2 regions of the Thermoanaerobacter kivui genome follow, and region 2 is predicted to be linked to the other one. Evidence: riboswitches for the same ligand, from Rfam matches in the RefSeq annotation. Region 2 holds a riboswitch; the other holds the start of a gene.
The links. A riboswitch is a leader RNA that binds a small molecule or an ion and turns the genes downstream of it on or off. The one in region 2 is predicted to bind fluoride.
Positions count from the first base shown of each region.

Region 1: another riboswitch for fluoride. It lies ahead of crcB (fluoride efflux transporter CrcB); the one in region 2 lies ahead of TKV_RS08605 (DUF6062 family protein).

Region 1 covers NZ_CP009170.1:46,302-57,440, forward strand. The annotation lists partial or broken gene TKV_RS00215 (transposase) at 1-567, opposite strand, end outside; gene TKV_RS00220 (MFS transporter) at 826-1,425, shown strand; gene TKV_RS00225 (ISLre2 family transposase) at 1,513-2,916, shown strand; RNA gene ffs (signal recognition particle sRNA large type) at 3,072-3,338, shown strand; gene TKV_RS00230 (HD domain-containing phosphohydrolase) at 3,476-5,371, shown strand; gene dnaX (DNA polymerase III subunit gamma/tau) at 5,637-7,202, shown strand; gene TKV_RS00240 (YbaB/EbfC family nucleoid-associated protein) at 7,281-7,616, shown strand; gene recR (recombination mediator RecR) at 7,626-8,225, shown strand; fluoride riboswitch at 8,264-8,323, shown strand; gene crcB (fluoride efflux transporter CrcB) at 8,388-8,792, shown strand; gene crcB (fluoride efflux transporter CrcB) at 8,789-9,172, shown strand; gene TKV_RS00260 (HD-GYP domain-containing protein) at 9,227-10,399, shown strand; gene TKV_RS00265 (DUF2508 family protein) at 10,449-10,724, shown strand; gene TKV_RS00270 (pro-sigmaK processing inhibitor BofA family protein) at 10,778-11,050, shown strand; gene TKV_RS00275 (DUF1657 domain-containing protein) at 11,132-11,139, shown strand, end outside.
Region 2 covers NZ_CP009170.1:1,688,913-1,700,051, reverse strand. The annotation lists gene TKV_RS08640 (ATP-binding protein) at 210-1,517, shown strand; gene fsa (fructose-6-phosphate aldolase) at 1,641-2,291, shown strand; partial or broken gene TKV_RS08630 (ABC transporter substrate-binding protein) at 2,429-2,863, shown strand; gene TKV_RS08625 (transposase) at 2,944-3,537, opposite strand; partial or broken gene TKV_RS13160 (ABC transporter substrate-binding protein) at 3,855-4,022, shown strand; gene TKV_RS08615 (peptidoglycan D,D-transpeptidase FtsI family protein) at 4,226-5,833, opposite strand; gene TKV_RS08610 (hypothetical protein) at 6,225-6,416, shown strand; fluoride riboswitch at 6,758-6,817, shown strand; partial or broken gene TKV_RS08605 (DUF6062 family protein) at 6,860-7,536, shown strand; gene TKV_RS08600 (hypothetical protein) at 7,529-7,861, shown strand; gene TKV_RS08595 (HEAT repeat domain-containing protein) at 7,858-8,283, shown strand; gene TKV_RS08590 (MFS transporter) at 8,273-9,460, shown strand; gene TKV_RS13595 (hypothetical protein) at 9,476-9,685, shown strand; gene TKV_RS08580 (bis-aminopropyl spermidine synthase family protein) at 10,108-11,139, shown strand, end outside.

The DNA of each region.
Region 1 (11,139 bases), 760 kb from region 2:
GTGCATTAATTACTTTTTCATTTGCAAACCAGGAATCACAAAGACCATATGCTGGCCCTTTGGGTATCGGGAGTGTTGATACCATAATGTAGTATGGCAATACTATTCTGCCACAAGATATCACCATAGCAAGAAATTGATGGTCCCAAACCTGTTTTCCTTTTAAATGCGATTGATGAAATCCTGTTGCTTGAATAGGATGTTTAGCCTGTAACGAAGGCTTGGTCTTTTCAGCAATAGTATCATCAAATATCACAAACAAAGGACTTTTATGGGTTGAGAAAGTTGATAAATAATACGAATAACTTCTCGCCTTATAGCTCTCCATGCATATTCTATATTCCAAACACCTTGGCTTAAAAATTTGCCAAAGGTAGTTCTATGACAATGTGCAAAGCTTAAATTAACAATATCAGTAACAGTGCCACTGTAACCTTTTTGAACAGCAGCGATAATAAATTCCACAATATGGCGAATAACAGGTTTGGTGAAGTATAGCATAAAATTTAATTTAAAAAGGTACTGGTAAATTGCTGAGTTTTCTGTTATTCTATTATCATGAGACATATGCTCCACTCCTGTTATTGATTTTTTTGTGGTAATTAAAGTTATATCACAGAAGTGAGCATTTGTCTCTATAATTTTATTATGTGGAATTTATTGTAATCGTATTTTCTCATCTATAGTATAATTACTTTTTTGATGTCTACTTTAAACACCTTTTTAAACCTGCAAGCACAGCGATAATTCCAGACATAGTAAAAAAAGATTATTTAATATCTGCAAACTCTTTAAGTGAAACTGCTGCTAATCTGATTAACATAGTTGGAGTTGATATTAGGAGGTATTTTATTTGCTTTATTTAATCCTGTATTCTTATTTGTTGCTAATGGAATTTCCTTTATTTTATCCGGAATTTTTGAAATGTTTATCAATGTAAATTACGAGCAAAATATGAGTTTAAGCGAATCTGAACAGGTTATAAATAGTGTAGAAAATAAAAATCTATTCAGTCAGTTTTTGGATGGCTTACGTGTAATTAAAAGCAATAAATTTTTGCTTTTTTATTGCTATTATAGGCGGAGGTGTTATTTATTTTTAGCACCAATATCTTTATACATACCACTTTACACAAAAAATATTCTGAACCTTTCCAGCACATTTTATGGAATTATTAGCTCGGCGATTACAGTTGGAGGATTATTTGGGTCATTAGCCTTATTAGTATTCGGAAAAAGGGTAAATAAAAAATTTTTTATTGTATCAGGATTTATTTTTCAAGGGATATCTTTAATTATGTTTGGATTAATTCAAAATTTTATAGGTGGATTTGTTTCATTAATGATTTTAGGGATTGCATTAAGTAAAATCCTTTCGTATAATATCTATCCTATTTTTGTACAACATAGTGTAAAATTATCGTAGGATTTTTTAAGTGATAAAAAACAAGAGACAACCCCTGTGATAAAATAGATTATGGAAAACAAAACAATACAGAAAGGGGTGTCTCTTGTGAAAAAAAATATCTTTGAGGATATTATACTACAAAATGCTCTAAATTTCACTAAGGAAGTAGTAGAAATTTTTGGTGATTTATTAAATAAAGGAATGAATATTACAGAGCTTGCAGCAAGGATAAAGGAACTGACGGACAAACTAGGTAGAGAGGCAATAGAAGCAATTATTGAAGAGTTAGATAGGATAATAAAAGAAGATAAGAGAAGGAAAGAAAAATGGGTAGTAGAGAGGAAAGATAAAAAGAGATTAACGACAATCCTTGGGGATATAGAATATGAGAGGACATATTACAAATCCAGAGAGGATGGAAGATATACATACTTGATAGATGATGCATTAGAGATAGGACGGCACGATAGGATAGAGAAGGGAGTAAAAATAAAGTTAGTAGAAAACGCGATAGAAGAATCATATGAGAGAAGTAGTAAAAAAGCATGTCCAGAGGAGTTAAGTAAACAGACGGTATTAAACGCAATAAGGGAAATAGGAGAAGTAGAAGTAAAGAGAGAAATAAAAGAGAAGAAAGAGGTAAGGGTATTATACATAGAAGCAGATGAAGACCATGTGCCTTTGCAAGATGGCAGCAATGAAACACCGCGATTGATATACATACATGAAGGTAAAGAAGAGAAAAATGGTAGAAATGTACTGAGAAATGTGCATTACAAAGCATATGTAGGAGAGAAACCTGAAGACATATGGATAGATGTAGCAAATTACATAGAAGACAATTACAAAGAAGAGAAGATAGAGAAGATATACATAGCAGGAGATGGGGCACCGTGGATAAAAGAGGGATTAAAATGGATATTAAAATCAAGGTTTGTGTTAGACAGATATCATTTAAACAAATACGTATTAAAAGCAACATCAAAAGAGCCAAAGTATAGAGATAAGATATGGAGAGCAATAAATGAAGGGAATAAAGAAGGAGTGAAGAAGGTATTTGATGAGCTAATAAAGGCAGCAGAGGAAGAGAGAGAGAAAGAGAAGATAAAAGAAGCAAGGAAATACATACTAAACAATTGGGAAGGAATAGTGATATACAACAAAGACGAAGATGTAATAGGGTGCAGTGCAGAAGGGCATATAAGCCATGTATTTTCAGCCAGATTAAGCAGGAATCCACTAGGGTGGAGTAGAGAAGGATTAAAGTTAATGGCGAAATTAAGGGTATTCAGCAAGAATGGAGGAGACTTAAGAGAAGCAGAATGGGGTAAGAAAAAGAATATCAATGCTGGGAGTTATAATTTAACGAAGAAGCAAATAAAAGAAGCGGTAAGGAGAGTTAAAACGTCTACAAATGAAAAAATAAACAATATTACGGTTTTGAATATAGGGAAAGTAACGCCAATATATAGGGTTTTAAGAGCATTAAAATATGCACAAGTTATATAAAAAGCATGATAAGTTGAAGTATGAAATTAACTAAGTTTCAGGGGTTGTCTTAAAAAAATCCTACAGTATCTTGACACTATCTTTGTACAATTGGTTATTGCCAATGTATTTTTTATGTGATATACTTAAATTACACACAAGGTAATAATTCTTGGCCGTACTAGATGGGGAGGTAGCGGTGCCCTGTAACCTGCAATCCGCTATAGCAGGGTCGAAGTCCCAGGCTGAGGCCTGACCATTGTAAGGTCTGGCATAAGTAAGTGGTGTTGATGCTTGAGTCCTGCGCAACGGAAATTTGCGAACCCCGTCAGGTCCGGAAGGAAGCAGCGGTAAGCAAACACTTCCGTGTGCCGCAGGGGCGCTTGAGTGGAGCTAACTGCTTATGTAACGCTTATGGTGGCAGGTCGAAGCTGGGTGTACGGCCTTTTATTTTTTCCATTCTTTTAAGAATTTCTTTATGTAGCCCTTCTTAAAAGTTTTCATTTAAGTTTTTGTGCGTTTTATCCGAAAATAATATAGGGAATTTGTTTTCTACAAAAGAAGAAAGTTGGAGGATATTATGTTAAGTGATTATAAGAAAAAACTATTCGTTGTTTTATTTGGTTTATCGATAACCGTTTACATATTGTCTATTGCGCATTTTTTATCAGGATTTGAAAACAAAGTTTTTATCGGTAGCATAATTTTATTAATCTCAATGGGGATGTCTGCTGTTTTGTCTAAAAAGCTATCTCAGCCACTTGAAAAATTAAATGAAGGTGTAAAGAGAATATCTCAGGGGGATTTTAGATATCGCTTAAATATTACCGATTCAAAGGAATTTGTAGAGATTTCAAAAAATTTCAACTCTATGGCAAGGGATTTATCACAAAGTTACGTGAAATTAAAAGAGCAAACAGAAAATTTGATTCGCCAAAATGAAGAATTGCAAGAGTTTAATGCGGAGTTGGAAGCCTCATATGAGCAGTTAGAAGTTCTTACCCATGAGTTAGAAATTTCTGAAAGAAAATATAGATTGTTAGTTGATAATATCAAAGACATTTTGTGGGTGACTGACAAAAATTTTATTATTGAATTTGTCAATTCGAGAATTGTAAGGTATTTGAATTACACACCTCAAGAGTTGTTAGGGAAAAGTCTATTGGAAATTGTTGATGAAGAAAGCAAAGAGACATTAAAAGACATGATGGCAGGAAAAATCAATTTTTCAGAGATTAATTTTAGAAGTAAAGATGGTTTGTTGGTCATAACAGAAACTCACGTAAAAAGGCTTAAAGTTAACGGAGATGTGGTAGGAATACAAGGTATTTCCAGGGATATTACAGAGATGTATCAAGTTAAACAGCAAATAGTTGAAAAAAACAATGAAATTTTGGCTATCAGTGATGTAGGAAGGCTTTTGACATCAGGAAGTGACATGAAAGAAGTGTTAAATAATATTGTGGAAAAGGTTGCAAATATACTCAATTCACCCCTATGTACCATAAGAGAGTATGATAAAGAGTCAAGAAAGTTTGTTTTACTTATAAAAGGCGGGGAGCTTAAAGATTATCTTATTTCAAGTGAAATAGAATTGCCACAGGAAGATGTTAATGATTTGGTGAATTTGAAAGAAATAAAAATAAAGGATGTTGACGAGTTTCCACATGATAAAAATATAACCCCTATTTTTGCTTCCAAAGAAGTCTTTTCTGTGGTTATTGTGCCTTTAGTCTCCCGAAATGAAATGATCGGAATATTGAACGTATGGACTGCTACTAAGACAATAAAAAACATGAGCTTGTTAAGGTCGATTGCGAGTGCAGTTTCCGTTGCAATTGAAAATTCTAAGCTTTATGAAGAAATTAAAAAGTTATATATAAAGACGATAGAGGCTCTTGCTTATGCAGTTGAAGCAAAAGACGTTTACACGAAAGGGCATTCAATGAGAGTGTCTCAATATGCTGCTTTGATAGGAGAATATATGGGGCTTTCAAGAGAAAAAGTAGAACAACTTAGAATTGCTGGGATATTACATGATATAGGAAAGATAGGTATTTCAGATGTTATTCTTTTAAAGGCGGGAAAACTTACAGATGAAGAATATAAGGTAATTAAAAGTCATCCAGAAATATCAAGAAGAATTTTAATGCCCATAGATCTGCCGGAAGAGATATTAGAGGCTGTTTCAAAGCATCATGAAAGGTACGACGGAAAAGGATATCCTTATGGGATCAAAGGTGAAGAAATTCCTATAGAAGCGGCGATACTTGGGGTGGCAGATGCTTTTGATGCCATGACATCAGATAGGTCGTACAGAAAAGGGATGAATATTGAAGAGGCTATAAACGAACTTTTAAAGTATAAAGGCACTCAATTCCATCCTGAGGTGGTAGATGCGTTTATTTCCCTTTATATGAACAAAAAGCAGAGATTAGAAGAGATAAAAAATCAGATTTTTACAAACGTTTCTTAAAAGATATAGAAATATATCTTTCAGACTGTCGACAAAGTTTTTTTAATAAGTCTCCGCTTTTATACGTAAGGTGCATCGCGGAAGCATCTTAGTGTGTCCCCTCTGTCCAAAACGAGCCATAGACACGACTTAGATATGTGAGCCTGCACCCAACATAAAAGCAAGAGACTTTAAATTACTTACAAAAAGGTTTGTCAAGAAACTAAAAAGATATAGAAATATATCTTTTTTTTTGTTACAATTGAATATAACGAGGTGTTAAAGCATGTATCAGTCTTTATATAGAAGGTATAGGCCCAAAAGCTTTAAAGAGGTGGTGGGGCAAGATCATATTGTAAAAACTTTGAAAAATCAGATAAAATTCAATAAAATAGGGCATGCCTATCTTTTTAGCGGTACAAGGGGTACAGGAAAGACTAGTGTAGCTAAGATTTTTGCAAAAGCGATTAATTGTTTAAATAATACAGATGGAGAACCTTGTAATTCTTGCGAAGTTTGCCAATCCATCAATAACAATACTACGATGGATATTTTGGAAATTGATGCTGCTTCTAACAACAGTGTAAATGATGTAAGAGAATTACGGGAATCTGTTATTTATTCTCCTTCTTTGACAAAATATAAAGTATATATAATTGACGAAGTGCATATGCTTTCTACGGGAGCTTTCAATGCTCTTTTAAAAACATTGGAAGAACCTCCTCCTCATGTGATTTTTATTCTTGCTACTACTGAACCTGATAAATTGCCTGATACTATTTTGTCAAGGTGTCAAAGGTTTGACTTTAAGAGAATACCTACGCGGTTAATTGCTCAAAATCTTGATAGAATTTGCAATGACAGTAGAATAAAAATCGAAGAAAAGGGGCTTAAAACTATTGCCCTCTATGGAAATGGTTCTATGAGAGATGCTATAAGTATTTTAGAACAGTGCGCTTCTTACAAGGAAGACCTTATAACTTATGAAGATGTATGTGAGATGTTGGGTGTAGCTAATGATGAAATGTTGTTTTTACTTTTAGAGTATATAAATGCTAAGGATGCTACATCTTCATTGAAACAGTTGGATAAAATTTTATCCTATGGAGTTGATATAGGAAATTTTTTAAAATCTTTAATTTCTATTTTGAGAGACATGGTAATTTATAAAACAGGAGGAGAGGAGTTAGAAGGGATTTTATACAATGACAGTGAAACGATAAAAGGAAAATCCCAAAACTTTGGAACAGCGTTTTTGACTAATGCTTTAGAAAAATTTATAAATTTACAGAGAGAAATTAAATATGCTATTTCTCCGGTAACTCTTTTAGAGGTTACTATTTTGAGATTGATAAAACAGGAAATTTCTTATGATATGATGAGTTTATTGGCCCGTGTAGAACAGCTGGAAGAAAAATTGAAGCAGGGTCAAATATTTATTAAAAACTCTGAACAAGAGGCAAAAAATCAAAAGGAAGAAATAAAAAATTTTAAAAGAGAAAGGGAGGAAGGGCAAAAAAATATCTTGCCTCAGCAAGAAGACATAGATTTGGATAAGGTGTGGAATGAAGTCAAAGAAATAGTGAAAAGAGAAAGGATAGCAGTATATACTTTTATGAAAAAAGGTGTTCCTTATTTAAAAAACGGGGCAATTGTGTTAGAATATCCTGAGGAGTATTCTTTCTTAAAGGATGAGCTAAGTAAAGTAGAAAATAAAACTTTTATTGAAAAGATACTTAAAAAAGTAGCGGGGAAAGAGCTTTCTTTGAAGTTTGAACTAAAAAAAAATGAAGAAGAATTGCTCATAAAACAGGTTAAAGAGCTTTTTGGAGAGGATATAGAAATAATATAAAATTTATTTTTCACAAATACTTTAATGAGGCATATAAATATTTTATAAAGAAAATAAAATTTAGGAGGTTATATTATTATGGCAAAAGGCGGTTTTCCGGGCGGGTTTAACATAAATAATATGATTAAACAAGCCCAGCAAATGCAGGAAGAAATGAAGAAAATGCAAGAAGAATTAGCACAAAAAACTGTAGAAGCTACATCTGGCGGTGGTATGGTAAAGGTAGTGGCTAATGGCAGAAAAGAGCTTGTAAGTATTGAAATAAACCCTGATGTGGTCGATAAAGACGATGTTGAAATGTTAGAAGACCTTGTATTAGCAGCAGTTAATCAGGCTTTAAGAAATGCAGAAGAGATGATCGCTTCTGAAATGGCAAAAATAACTGGAGGGTTAAATATTCCTGGATTGTTTTGAGGTGAAATAATGAACTGTTATTCTGCATCCATAGCTAAGCTTATAGATGAACTGTCAAAATTACCTGGTATAGGAACTAAGACTGCTCAAAGGCTTGCTTTTTTTATAATAAACATGCCTTTGGAAGAGGTAAAAAGTTTATCACAGGCTATTATTGAGGCAAAAGAGAAAATAAGGTATTGTAAAATTTGTTATAACATAACAGACACTGAAATATGTAACATATGTAGCGATAAAGAAAGAGACCATTCGCTTATATGCGTAGTTTCTCATCCTATGGATGTTGTCGCGATGGAAAAAACCCGTGAATATAAAGGTGTATATCACGTACTCCATGGAGTCATTTCACCAATGGAGGGAGTGGGGCCAGAGGATATAAAAATTAAAGAACTTTTGGACAGAGTCAAAAACGGAAATGTCAAAGAAGTCATACTTGCGACAAATCCGGATATAGAAGGAGAAGCGACAGCAATGTACATTGCTAAACTTTTAAAGCCGTTAAGAATAAAGGTTACAAGAATTGCTCATGGTGTGCCAGTAGGCGGTGACCTTGAATACACTGATGTTGTAACTCTTTCAAGGGCTCTTGAAGGCAGAAGGGAATTGTAAAAAGATATTGCATTTTCATTTGTACTTTATTATAATAAACAACGTGAGGCGATGGAGCTCGCCATAAATGCGGAAACGCTGATGGCTCCTATTAGGATGTGATATAAGGCCTAATAGGGGCTTTTTATTGTCCAAAAATCTAAACAGAAAGGGGAAGTTTTCATGGAATACATCTATATAGGGATTGGCGGGTTTTTTGGAGCCGTACTGAGATATTCAATAACAATTTACTTTACAAAGATGTATCACACTGCATTTCCCTTTGAAACTTTTATAATAAACATTTTAGGTTCGTTTTTGTTAAGTTTTATTGCTAATTTTACTATGGATGAGTACAAGGTAAATACTAATTTGAGATTAGGGATAACAACAGGATTTATTGGGGCTTTTACAACATTTTCTACTTTTAGTATGGAAACAATAAATTTATTAAAAGCAGGGAAAGATTATATTGCTCTAAGTTATATGATTTTATCAATATTTGGTGGTCTTTTAATGTCTTATTTAGGATTTGAATTTGCTGACAAAACTTTTGACTTACTAAAGGAGAGGGAGGAAGAACAGTGACAAGTATACTATATGTGGGAATTGGAGGAATTTTTGGAGCAATATTGAGATATGAAATATCGCGGCATATAAAGGAAAACCGAGAGATAGTTATTCCTATCGAAACTTTTATTATAAATGTATTAGGTGCGTTTTTATTAAACTTTTTGTCAAGTCCTAAAATAAATGTAGATTTAAGCTATGATGTTAAACTTTTTTTGACAATAGGATTTCTAGGTGCTTTTACAACATATTCAACTTTTTCACATGAGACAGTAGACTTGATCAAGAACAAAAAATATTTTCATGCATTTATATACATGTCATTGACAATTATATTTGGACTGATAGGGGGAATATTGGGATATTATGTTGGATTTTATCTAGGAAATTTAATTTAGTTAGTGTATAATATATATTAGTTGAAAATAAATATCGGTTAGGAGGAATAAAATGTGAATTTGAATTATAATAATCTGCTGTCCGCTTTATCTTTGGTCCTTGACGTACAAGAGTATAAAAATATGGGACATGCAAGAAAGGTGGCTTATATTTCTCTAAGGATTTCCGAGATGCTGAATTTGGATGAAGAAGAAACAAAAAAAGTATACTATTCTGCTTTTTTACATGATATAGGGAAAGGGGATATATACGAAGACTTTGACACAGATGAATGGTGGAAACACAGTGAAAGAGGAAGTGAGATTGTAAAGAAACTGCCTTTTGGAGAAAATTTTTCGGATATTATAAGATATCATCATGAAAATTACGATGGAAGCGGACATTTTGAGTTGAATGGCGATTCTATCCCTTTAGGAGCTCAGATTGTTTTCATCTCTGACCAATTTGATATACGTTATGCTTCATTAATTGGAATAGAAAACGAATATAACATTCGTTTTAATATTAAAGAATTTATAAAAAGCAATACTAGGAAAATGTTTAATCCCATTGTGTCCAAAGCACTACTTGATCTTACAAACCAAGAAAAATTTTGGTTAGATTATAAATTCTTTGATATAAAAAGTATATTAAAAACGATTGAGCCTAAAGACACACTTTCAATAGGAATTGATGAATTGGAGGATATAGCAGAGGCTTTTGCTCAGATTATCGATAACAGAAGCCGATTTACATATAACCATTCCAGAGGTATTTCAAACTTAGCTTATAAAATGGCTAAAGTGATAGGCTATGATGAAGAGATGACCAGAAAAATAAAAATTGCGGCGTTACTTCATGACCTTGGAAAGTTAGCTGTACCTAATTCTATTCTTGACAAACCGGATAAGCTTACTGAAGAGGAATTTATGGTTATAAAATCTCATACCTATTATACTAAAAAAATACTCAAAGAAATAAGAGAAATAGATGATATAGCAGAGTGGGGTGCAAATCATCACGAAAAATTAGATGGAAGCGGGTATCCTGAAGGATTAAAAGGAGACGAAATTGGCGAAATCGATAGGCATATGGCGGTTTGTGACATGTATCAAGCATTAACAGAAGACAGGCCCTATAGAAAAGGTCTTGAGCCAAAAGAAGCGATAGATATTATTTCAAAATCAGTAAAAAATAACAAAGTAAGTGGGAAATCTTTAGAAATTTTAAAAGAAGTAGTGTTTTAATGTATACTCAACCGTATTTTGGGTCATAATACGGTTGAGGAGGTATATTATGGGAATGTTGTTTGAGTACTTAAAAGAAATAGCTGCGACAAAAAACATATATGATAATTACAGCAATGAGGCTTATCAACTTGTTAATGAGGTAAAACAAACAGTAAAAGAATTAAAAGATGCAGAAATTTATTTTCAGAATGTAACAGACCCTGACCTTGTGGACTACGCCATATACAGATTAGAGAGCTTAAAAAGAAAGTACATATATTTATTGAAAAAAGCAAAAAAAGAGGGAATAAATTTTGATAATTTTTCGTCCCTCCTATCATAATTTGTCCTCCCCCTAAGTATAAATATACCAGTAGACTCTTAGGGGGTTTTTGTATGAATATAAGCATTGAATACAATATAATCATTGCTTACTTAATTGGCTTGTTTTTACTTTATCTTTTAGGATGGTTATTAGTAGTTCCAAGAAAAATTTTGCTAAGAATTATAATAAATGGAATTATTGGCGGCTTAATTTTGTTTATTATCAATTTGATAGGAAAATCTCTTGGATTATATATTGCTATAAATCCTGTGACTGCTCTTGTTGTAGGCTTTTTGGGTATTCCAGGAATTATCCTTTTGATAATTTTGCAGCATATTGTTTGAAATCACTACAAAAATAAACAGTTTAAATAAGCCTCCTTTTTGGAATAATAATTGTGTAAAAAAGATAAAAGGAGGATTATTATGACTGT
Region 2 (11,139 bases):
GATAAATTTAAGCAATGAAGTGTTGTTATAGGTATGGCAGTGAGAACCGTTTGACAAAGGGTAGAGTGTACATCAACCTTTACTAGATATTGCAATGATAGGGACATGGCAACATAAATTTCAGAAAATACATCTTTATGATATAATTTAATAAAACAAAGAAATAAAGTAGAGCTTTTTTCAAAACTAGGGTGTAGGAGATGATGCAGTTGAAAGATAAAGAAAAATTAAAAAATATGTTAGGCGAGTTAAATAAAATAGTGATTTATAGGAATATTATCAATCATAGCCTGATAAAAAGAGTAATTAAAATTTTACATGGGCTTTTAAAGGAAAAACCCTCTACTGAAATTATTTATTCTGAATACAGCAGCTTTTACAAAGATATTACCGAATATGCTTTTAAAAAGGGAATTCATAAAAACGTTTTGCGCAGTTTTTTATCGGAGGAAATTGCCTATGATGAAAATCCTTTTAGCCGCATTTCAGAAAAATACGGTTTTGATGCAGTAAGTGATTTAATGATTGAAGTTGTCGAAAAAGAAATAGGAATTTTAAGGGAATTTTCTTATATAAACATAGCGGAAACTGCAAATAATTTATTAAAGACTGAGTTACCTGACTTTGAAAAATATGCTAATAATATTTTTTTTAAAGAAATCGATAATAACAAACTGCCATTAGAAAAATTATGGGAGCTAAAAAAGGGTGAAATTGCCGGATATTTGGCAAATTATTACCATTTAAATGGATGTGGCATTTTTGGAAGATATAGAGCCTTTCGCTGGGTTATAGAAAATGGGTTAAGACAGCTAAAGGGAATAGAAAATGTTGACCCTATAACTTTTGATGATTTGATAGGCTATGAAGAAGAACGCAAAATAGTTATAGAAAATACACAAGCTTTTCTAAAAAATTTTTCTGCTAATAATGTACTTTTATACGGCGATAAAGGTACTGGAAAATCCTCTACTATTAAAGCTTTGCTCAATAAGTTTTATAGAGAGGGTTTGAGGATTATAGAAATTAATAAAAATGACATAAAAGATTTGCCATACATAATTGACTTAATTAAAGACAGAGGAGTAAAATTTATATTATTTTTTGACGATTTGTCTTTTGACGAAAGTGAAGTAAATTATAAAGAACTCAAGTCAGCATTGGAAGGTGGTGTAGGAGTTTTACCGCCAAATGTAATAATTTATGCAACATCAAACAGAAGGCATATTATTACAGAGAATATAAATGACAATGAACTTCACAATACAGATGCAAGAGAAGAAAAACTTTCTTTAAGTGATAGGTTTGGGATAACTGTTACCTTTGTTTCACCCAGCCAAGAAGAGTATCTAAAAATTGTTAAGGGTTTAGCTGAAAAACACAATATAGAAATAGAGTGGAATCTTTTAAAAGAAAAAGCGTTAAAATGGGCTATATGGCATAACGGAAAATCGCCAAGAAGTGCAAAGCAATTTATAGATAATTTGAGATATGAAGTTTACAAAAATATTGTTTAAATTTTTTGAAAAATTTGTTTAAAGGCAGGCTAAGTTTCATAGATATAAAGCATGACTTTTAATTTTTGAAGATTAGATATATAATAATAAAGATAAACAAATCGATAACGGAGGGATAAAATGATGAAATTTTTTCTTGACACTGCAAATGTTGACGAAATAAGAGAAGCTAATGCATTAGGTGTAATATCAGGTGTTACTACAAACCCATCTCTTATTGCTAAAGAAGGAAGAGATTTTATTGAGGTAGTAAAAGAAATTACTCAAATTGTAGATGGTCCTATAAGTGCAGAAGTTATAAGTGATGACAGTGAGGGCATGATTAGAGAGGCAAGAGAGCTTGCAAAGATACATAAAAATATAGTAATAAAAATTCCTATGACGGCTGAAGGGTTGAAAGCAGTAAATGTTCTTTCAAAAGAAGGAATTAAAACGAATGTAACGTTAATATTTACAGCAAATCAAGCCTTATTAGCAGCTCGAGCAGGTGCGACGTATGTAAGTCCTTTTGTAGGTAGGCTTGATGATATAAATACAGATGGCCTGCAGATTATTGAGGATATTGTCCAAATATTTAACAATTATGATATAGATACAGAGATAATTACTGCAAGTGTAAGACATCCTATACATGTTTTGCAAGCTGCCAAGTTAGGAGCTCATATAGCAACAGTTCCCTACAAAGTGCTTATGCAGATGGTGAAACATCCGCTTACAGATGCGGGAATAGAGAGATTTAAAGAGGACTGGAGAAAAGCAGGACTTAAAATATGATTTAAAACATGAAAGAAAGCAGGGTAGATATAAAAAATCTATCCTGCTTTTTTAGGTTATTTAAGAATGATTTTGAGAATATAGATAATAAGAGGTGGTTAGTGTGAAAAAGCCTTTTACTTTTTTGTTATATTTGTAAAAAGTATTCATTTTTTGGTCCTCAAGCAGTTTCAGGAGTGCAAAAAGTTTTGGATTTATTTAAGAAATATAAAGTAGTCAATCCTGTTTCACTTGAGGGAGACAGAGAAAAATTGTGGCAAGACTTTATTATTGCTAAAAACACTGCAGTATTAGTAGAAGAAAGCTATAAAATAGCACAGCTTAAAAATTTACAGTCAAAAGGAAAATTATTTGAGTTTGATGTAGCGATGTATCCTGAAGGGGAAAGTGGCATACCTTTGACATTATCACCTAAAATATATGCCTATGGCATAAAAAAACAAAAAAATGAAAAAAAGATTGAAATGGAGTATGAGCTTATAAAGTTTCTTACAGAAGACCAACAAAAGGTGATTGAATTAGGTTATGTACCAGTTAAAAAAGATGTAGTTGCAGAAGATGATAGTGTGAAAGTAAAATAGTTAAATTTGGGCATGACAAAAAGGGCACCAAATGAAGCTGCCCAAAGCCAAATAATGGTAACATATAATGTTTAAGTAATTTTTGGAGGGATAATAGTACAACCTTCTTTTTCTAAAAGTTTAATAGCTTTCTTAATATATTGTTGCCTATGCTTTTGATAAAGTTTTTCTGGCATATTAGTGTAATCGGAGTCAGAAGGATTAAAAGGTTCCCTTTTCAAAAGCATATGATAGAGACAAGTGAGGATCATACGAGCAATAGCAACAATTGCCCGTTTATGACCGCGGCGCTTTTTAATACGTTCATATTTAATCCTAAAATAAGGATTCTTTTTATCCCTAATTGCTGCATTGGCACACTGTATTAAGAGAAGTTTTAAGTAAACACCTGCTCTTGAGACATGGACAGATTTTTTCTTACCTGCACTTTCGTTGTTTTGAGGAGTAAGACCAGCCCAAGAGCAAAGGTGCTTGTCAGATTTAAAAACTGTCATATCCGTGCCGATTTCAGCGATGATATAAGTTGCCGATTTTTCGGTTATGCCAGGTAGGGTAACAGAGATATCAATCAAGTCTTGATAAGGTTTGGCTAATTGAGAAATGGCTTTATCCAAATCAGAAACACAAAGATTGATAAAGTCATAGTGTTTTCCGCAAACCTTCATCTTGACTGATTGATCAACCCTAGAGATAAAAATTAAAATATATAGACATTGACTGAATATCCAGCACAAAAACACTAAGGAATTGCTTATACAATGATTAGTGTACGTGATCAAAGTCACACTTATTTGTGCTTGAGAAGATATTCTACACATGTTAAAATGCGGACTTGAGTCCAATGAGTGGTAGAAATAATTCCACTCCCTCCTCCGTGCTTTGTAGTATATCTATATATTTTAAAGAAATTATATCAAAAATATCGCTCAATAGGACACTTTCATTACAATTTGTGCTTGAGCAAAGCGAAAGGATGTGGGTTAAAATAAAAAAAATTGAATTGGCTACTAATTATACAAATATCATCCCTCCATTTGATGGATGGAGAAAAATAAACAACAAAGTGATAGAAAAAATAAAAGAAGGGATAAAGAATAACAAAAATGCTTTTGATATAACAGAGGAAATAAAAAACAGTGTGAGTCAGTAAAGGGTATATTTATGGTTTTTCTTGTGATGATGAGAGGCTTGGACACTTTCTTTTTATTGGCATATACTTTCTTTATCCCTTTAATAATGTGACACATTTAATAAAGAGTTTCTTTCAAAGAAAAAAATGTTTTTGAATCTATTATTTAATATAACTTTTTTACAATTGTATTTTTTATTGGTGTGCTAAATAAACTGGTATTATTATTTTTTTACTGTGTCGTAATATCTAAGAGCGTCTCTTAATATTTCTTGGGCTATTGGTGCTGCTACTTCTCCCCCCATATAACCATTTTGCGTTGGATTTTTAACAAGAACTAATACCGCAATTTTGGGGTTTTCAACTGGTGCAAATCCAGCAAATGATGCTACGTATTTTCCTGGAGCATAATTTTCAGTTGTACCAGTTTTACCACCTACTGTATATCCAGGCACTTGTGCTGCTCGTCCGGTACCCTCTGTTACTGTTTTTTCAAGTATATATCTCATTGTATCGGAAGTTTCTTTAGAGATTACCTGTCTAACTATTTGAGGCTTATATTCTTTAATTATTTTATCGCCGTTTTCGATGTATTTTACAATATGTGGAGCCATAAGGTTGCCACCGTTTATTACACTGGAAAAAGCTGTAATCATTTGAATGGGGGTTACAGCGATTCCTTGACCAAAGGACATAGTAGCAAGGTCGACAGGATATATTTTTGATTTTGACAAAACCATTCCACTGACTTCGCCAGGAAGCTCAATTCCAGTACGGGAACCAAAGCCAAAAGCTTTTATGTATTTATAGAAAGCATCGACGCCTAATCTTTCAACTATTTGGACAAAAACTGTATCACTTGATTTTTCAATAGCTTGCGAAAAAGTTATATCTCCTAAAACTGTCCAACTTCTAATTTTTCTACCGGAGACTACATAGTATCCAGGGTCATAGAATCTTTCGTCTGGCGTAACTACAGCTGATTCTAATGCTGCAGAAGCGGTTATCACTTTAAATACCGAACCGGGTTCGTAAATACTTGATATTGCAGGATTTGACCAATATTCTTGTGAAGGCACATCTTGCGGATTATTTGGATCAAAATCAGGCAAATTAGCCATGGCAAGTATTTCACCAGTTTTTGGATTCATGACTATTGCTGTTATGCCATCTTCCGGTTTATATTTTTCATATGCTTTTTCTATAGCTTTTTCAGTGTAACCCTGTATGACCGAGTCAATTGTAAGTACAATATTATCTCCATTTACAGGTTTATGAAGTTTGTCTGGAAGTCCTACCTTTCTACCTTCTGCATCCACAAGAGAGATTTCACGCCCGGGTATGCCACTTAAATATCTGTCAAGAGAGTATTCAAGACCATATAAGCCGTTACCATCGATTCCTGTAAAGCCTAATACCTGTGACAGCATTTTACCATATGGGTAACTTCTTGTAAAAGTATTTTCTACATATATACCTGGTATGTTAAGGCTTTTTATTTTATTTATGTTGTCAAGAGGTACAGACCTACCGAGCACAGCCCACTCTGAATTTTTATTTGAAAGGATTTTATAAAGTGAGTCTTTGTCCATATTTAAGTATTTATAGAGTTCTTCTGAAGCTTTTTCTGGATTTTTTATAAATTTAGGAGCCGCAAATACATCTCCTGCTGGAACATTACAGGCAAGGATATTCCCGTTTACATCATAAATATTGCCCCGTTGAGGCTTTAATATGATATCAGCAGTACTTTGCCTTTCGACTGCCATGGCAAGTTTTGAAGAGTTTATACCCTGTATCCATATAAGCCTTACAATAAGTGCGAAAATCATGATAGTAAAAAAGATAAATATAATAAAGGTTCGTTTTTTTACATATGATGTCAATTTTATTCTAACCCCTTTTTATAAAGATTTTGTTTATTTCACCATAATTATACCATAGATATTTTGTAGTATGATTAGATAAAAAGATAAAAATGATTAAGCTTTATTAAATGCTAAGCAATTTGTAGTTTTTTTATCATAACTTACGGGAAACTGACTTTAGATGAAGACTGCAGATTTTTGACGCTATTGAGCACTTTTTTGCTATAGATATAAAAGGAAATTTATGATATAATAATTCTGTAAAGTAAAGTGGGGGAAGTTCGAATATGTTGAAGCATTCACCTCCATCCCCCCAACATCAAGGAATTGCAGGAGTAAAAATGGAGGTGAATGCATGGGCGAAGCAGTACAATTAATACTCATATTTTGTACTACTATCGTCGCAATAGTCGGTATTGTTGCACTTGTGGTTTGTAACCGTGATAAAATACAAGCAAAAATTCGGACACACGCCGATGTTACAGAGAAATTCAAAAGTGGTTTAGAAGTAGAAATAAAAGATAACTCTGCAGAAACAAAAAAATAGATTATGTTATTACAACATAATCTATTTAAAAAGCCCACCATATATTCGGACGATTAATCCTGCAATTCCTTGCTAAATATATTATATCCTAAATTTAAAAAAAAATAAACCCTGAATTTTAAAAAATATTATTTTTGAGGTGTAAAAATGGATACAATTTTTATTTCTGCAATAGTTTGTATAAGCCTCGTTGCCTTAGTTGGAATAGGTGCAATGGTATACAGAAAAGATAATTAAAAACTTAGTGTATAAAAATCATAAATCCAAACAAGAGTCTTTAATATGTAGCCTTTTCACTTGTAATTTGTTTAAAAAATGTATAATATATTGTAGAGAAAAAATTAAATAACGGTGATGAAGCTCACCTTATTGCCGTGAAGGCTAATGGCTTCTACATTGTTGAATGTAGAGGCCATTTTTGTTTATTTGACAAAAAAGAGAGGATGAGAATCTGCATGAAGTTAGAATTTATTCCATTGTATGAGGTTTTTGAAAAATATAAGAGAGGTTGTCCAATATGCAAGGTTATAAAAGACGAAGAAAAAGCCTATTGTGAGCATTTGTTTGAAGATGAGGTTTTAAAAGACCCTGAAATGTATGTCAAAATAAGAGAGACAAATTTTTGCCATTATCATTTGGAATTATTGAATAATTCATATGATAAATTGGGTTTGGCAATCGCATTAAAAGAGAACGTCACTTATAAATTACATCAAATTACGGAGAAACAAAAATCTTTAAAGAAAAAAAGGAAAAAAGAAAAAAAGAAACAAAAAACAAATGCCTTGTTTGTGATTATTTAAGTGAAAGAGATAAATACCAAATGCATATATTGATAGATATTTTACAGACTGATAAAGATTTTGTTGAAAGGCACAGTGAAAGTTTATCAAAATTATGCTTTTATCATTTAAATATGCTTATGGAACTTACAAAAAATATAACACCTGAAATTGAAAAAATATTTGAAATAAATAAAGCGGCAATTGAAAAGAATATAAGTGACCTCGAATGGTTTATAACTAAATTTGATTACAGGTTTCATAACGAGCCATGGTACGATTCTAAAGATTCAATTGAAAGAGCATTAAAATTGTTGCGAGGTGGCTATTATGATTAGGATTTCTTTTGAAATCAGCGATGAAAGCTTTGAAGAAATCAAAGAGTTAGTTAAAGATTTTGAAAAAGATGGTTTTACAGAAGAAGATGCCTATAGAGCTATTTTTGAAATGGGGATTAAGGCATATCAAATAGAACGGAATAATCCAAATGAAGATGATTTAAGAAGGCAGCTAATTACTCTGGCGTCTAAATATTCTGCAATGAAATTTAAAAATTTTCAGTTGATGCGTGACAACCAAACACTTGAAATAAGATTAAAAGGTTACGAATCTGAAAATAGATATCTTAAAGGAGTTTTAGGTATAAGGGTTGATGGAAAATGAGGTATATATGTCCTGTGTGTTTTAAAATAGGTGAAGTGGGAGAAGAAAAGTGTTCCAACTGTGGCTATGATTTTAAAAATATATCAAATGATGATTACAGTGAAAAACTTATAAAAGCCATAAATCATCCAGATTATAATGTGGCTTATATGGCAGCGAAGTTAATTGGAGAGCTTAAAATAAAAAAGGCAGAAAGAAAATTAATAGAATATTTGCACAGCAGTATAAAAACAAAAAAAGACCCATATATTGAACAAGCAGTTGTGTGGGCTCTTGGAGAGATTGGCGGCGAAAAGTCTCAGAAGTTTCTTTTAGAAAACAGAGATAAATTTTCAGTTTTAACAAAAAATATTATTGAAAATTCTTTGAAGAAAATTAAAACAAGAGTGGCAAATAAGGATGGTGAGACAATTGGAAAATAAAGAAATAAAAAACAATGAGAATAATAACATTAAAGTCTTAGGGTGGGTTGCATTTTTTGGCGGATTAAGTCAGGATATGATTGTACCTATTTTGCCTACTTTTTATACTCAAATTCTCGGTCTAAGTAAAGAAATGGTAGGTTTAATAGAGGGAAGCGTCACTACGGTTGTAAGCATTATGAGAATAATATCTGGAATAGTTTCTGATAAAATTGGAAAAAGAAAATCTATTGTGTTTATTGGATATTTATTTTCCGCTGTTGGAAGAGTATTACTGCCATTGGCGAATGGTGCTGCCATGGCTTTTGGGTTGAGACTGGTTGATGGTATTGGAAAAGGTACAAAAGATGCGCCGAGAGATGCACTTGTTGCAAAATCTTCTAAAATGAAAAATATGGGCTTTTCGTTTGGATTTCAAAGAATGCTTGACACATTAGGTTCCTTCCTTGGGCCATTGATTACTGCCGGTTTAATGCTCTTGTTTGCCAAATATATAGATTCTATAAAGTACAGATTAATATTTTTGATTGCTGGCCTTGTAGCTTTTATCACAATAATCCTCATAGGTTTATTTGTAGTGGAGCAAAAGGGAGAAAGAGTAAGTTCATCTTTCAAATTAGATTTGTCTATTTTTAAGGGAAAATTTCTGCTGTTTTTCATTGTAATGCTGATATTTACGCTTGGTAACAGTAGTGATGCATTTTTGATTTTAAGAGCACGCAGTGTTGGTGTAAAAGATTCAACGATACCGATAATTATAGCTATGTTTAATCTGTTTTATGCTTTATTATCAGTACCAAGTGGAGTATTGTCTGACAAAATAGGAAGAGTTAATGTAATAAGGTTAGGCTGGATTATTTATGCAGTTACATATCTCGGTTTTGCATTAGCAAAATTGCCGTGGCATATTTGGGTTTTGTACGCGATATATGGGGTTTACTATTCAACAACGGAAGGTGTTGCAAAGTCTCTTGTTGCACATATAGTCGATGATCGCAATAGAGGAACTGCTTTTGGGCTGTATAATGCATCGATGGGACTACTTGCACTTCCCGCAAGCTTTATTGCTGGATATTTATGGGACAATGTATCTCCTGCTGCACCCTTTTACTTTGGAGCATTGTGTTCCATAATGGCAGTTGCTTTAATAACACTGTTTAAAATTGAAAAAAGTTAAAAGGGGGAGAGATAAATGCCGTCGGACATAAACTCCTGGGCAAGAACTATCAAAGGTTATGAAGAAATTCCGGAGATATTTAAAAAATATTATGATGAAAATTTTCAAGATTCACGTCGTTTTTTAAATGGTGTATATGCTCCAGCTGATAGCTGGGGCAAAAGAAAAACAAATGAAAAGCTTATACTTTGTATGAAAATAGCATCGTTTTTCTTGAAAATGTAAAAAATAATATTAGCGTTGTTTCATATCCCATTCAAAATATCAACTATATTGAAAACGGTTCTATATTGTTATACTCGTGGTTAAAAATAAATGGAGATGTAAATGGTGAAACAAAATCATCTCTTGTTGAATACAATACTGTTGTTGAAAATATATTTAAGCCTATAATCAATCTATTATCTTAATATTAACAGTTTTCAAAAATGTCAACCGTATTATAAACGGTTGACATTTTGCACATGGTTCAAAGCATAATGAGAAGAGTGTTAAATTAAAGAATTTTGACCTCTCTTGACTTTTTTATTGAATCAGTTATATAATTTTATGTGTTGGCCTAAATATTAACTTAAATGTAAAATACCCCTGTATGGTATTTTGAAGGTGCAAAAAGCTTGTAGAAATACTATTATGGGGGTGAGAAGATGGAAAACCTTCAAGATATAGCACACCAAGTCTACCAAAGAACAGGGGTTATGACGTCCTCTAAGGATGTGGAAAAGATATTATCGGCCGTTGCAGCAACTCCGCACTTTTGGGAGATTATAACCTTGTCTCAAAGACCTTTTTCTGTCGTGGCAGAAATGATTGAGTTACTACGTCAAAAAAATTTGGTGACAATTGAGAAAAATGGAGATATAAAATTTAATTCTAAAGGTTTAGAGTATCTCAATAGCCTTAAAATAGTTCCAAAAAGAGTGTATACTTGTCCTGCATGTGAAGGACGAGGGATAAACCTTTCTAAATTAGAAGACTTGATCAAAAAATTTGACCAAGTGACAGTAAATCGTCCAAAAGCTATTAGCGATTATGACCAAGGTTTTGTTACGACGCAAACAGTAGTAAGCAGAATAGTTCTCATGGCTGAAAGAGGAGATTTGGAAGGAAAAAAGCTTTTAGTTTTAGGTGATGATGACCTTGTCAGTATAGCAGCAGGACTTTCAGGTATGCCAACTGAAATTGTTGTGATGGAAATAGACGATAGGATAGTTGAATATATCAATGAAGTGGCAAATAAATATAATCTGCCTATAAAAGCTATGAAATATGATTTTAGAGACAAACTACCAGATGAATATGTTGGGTATTTTGATACTTTTATTACAGACCCGCCAGAAACGATAGAAGCTTTGGAAATTTGCATAGGAAGAGGGATTTCTGCCCTTTCACAAGAAGGATGTGCGGGGTATTTCGGACTGACGCTAATAGAAGCGTCATTGGGAAAATGGAATATTTTCCAACAAATTTTAGCAAGCAAATTTAAAGTAGTTGTTACTGATATAATTGATGACTTTAACCATTATGTAAATTGGGATTATCTTTTAAAAAGCGTTGGAAAAGATTATGCCTTTGTTCAAGTGGAACCAAGACTTAATTGGTACAGGTCTTCTATGTATCGCATAGAAACTTTAATAGACTCAAAAGGGATTGAAAATGAATATAAACCTTGCGAATTA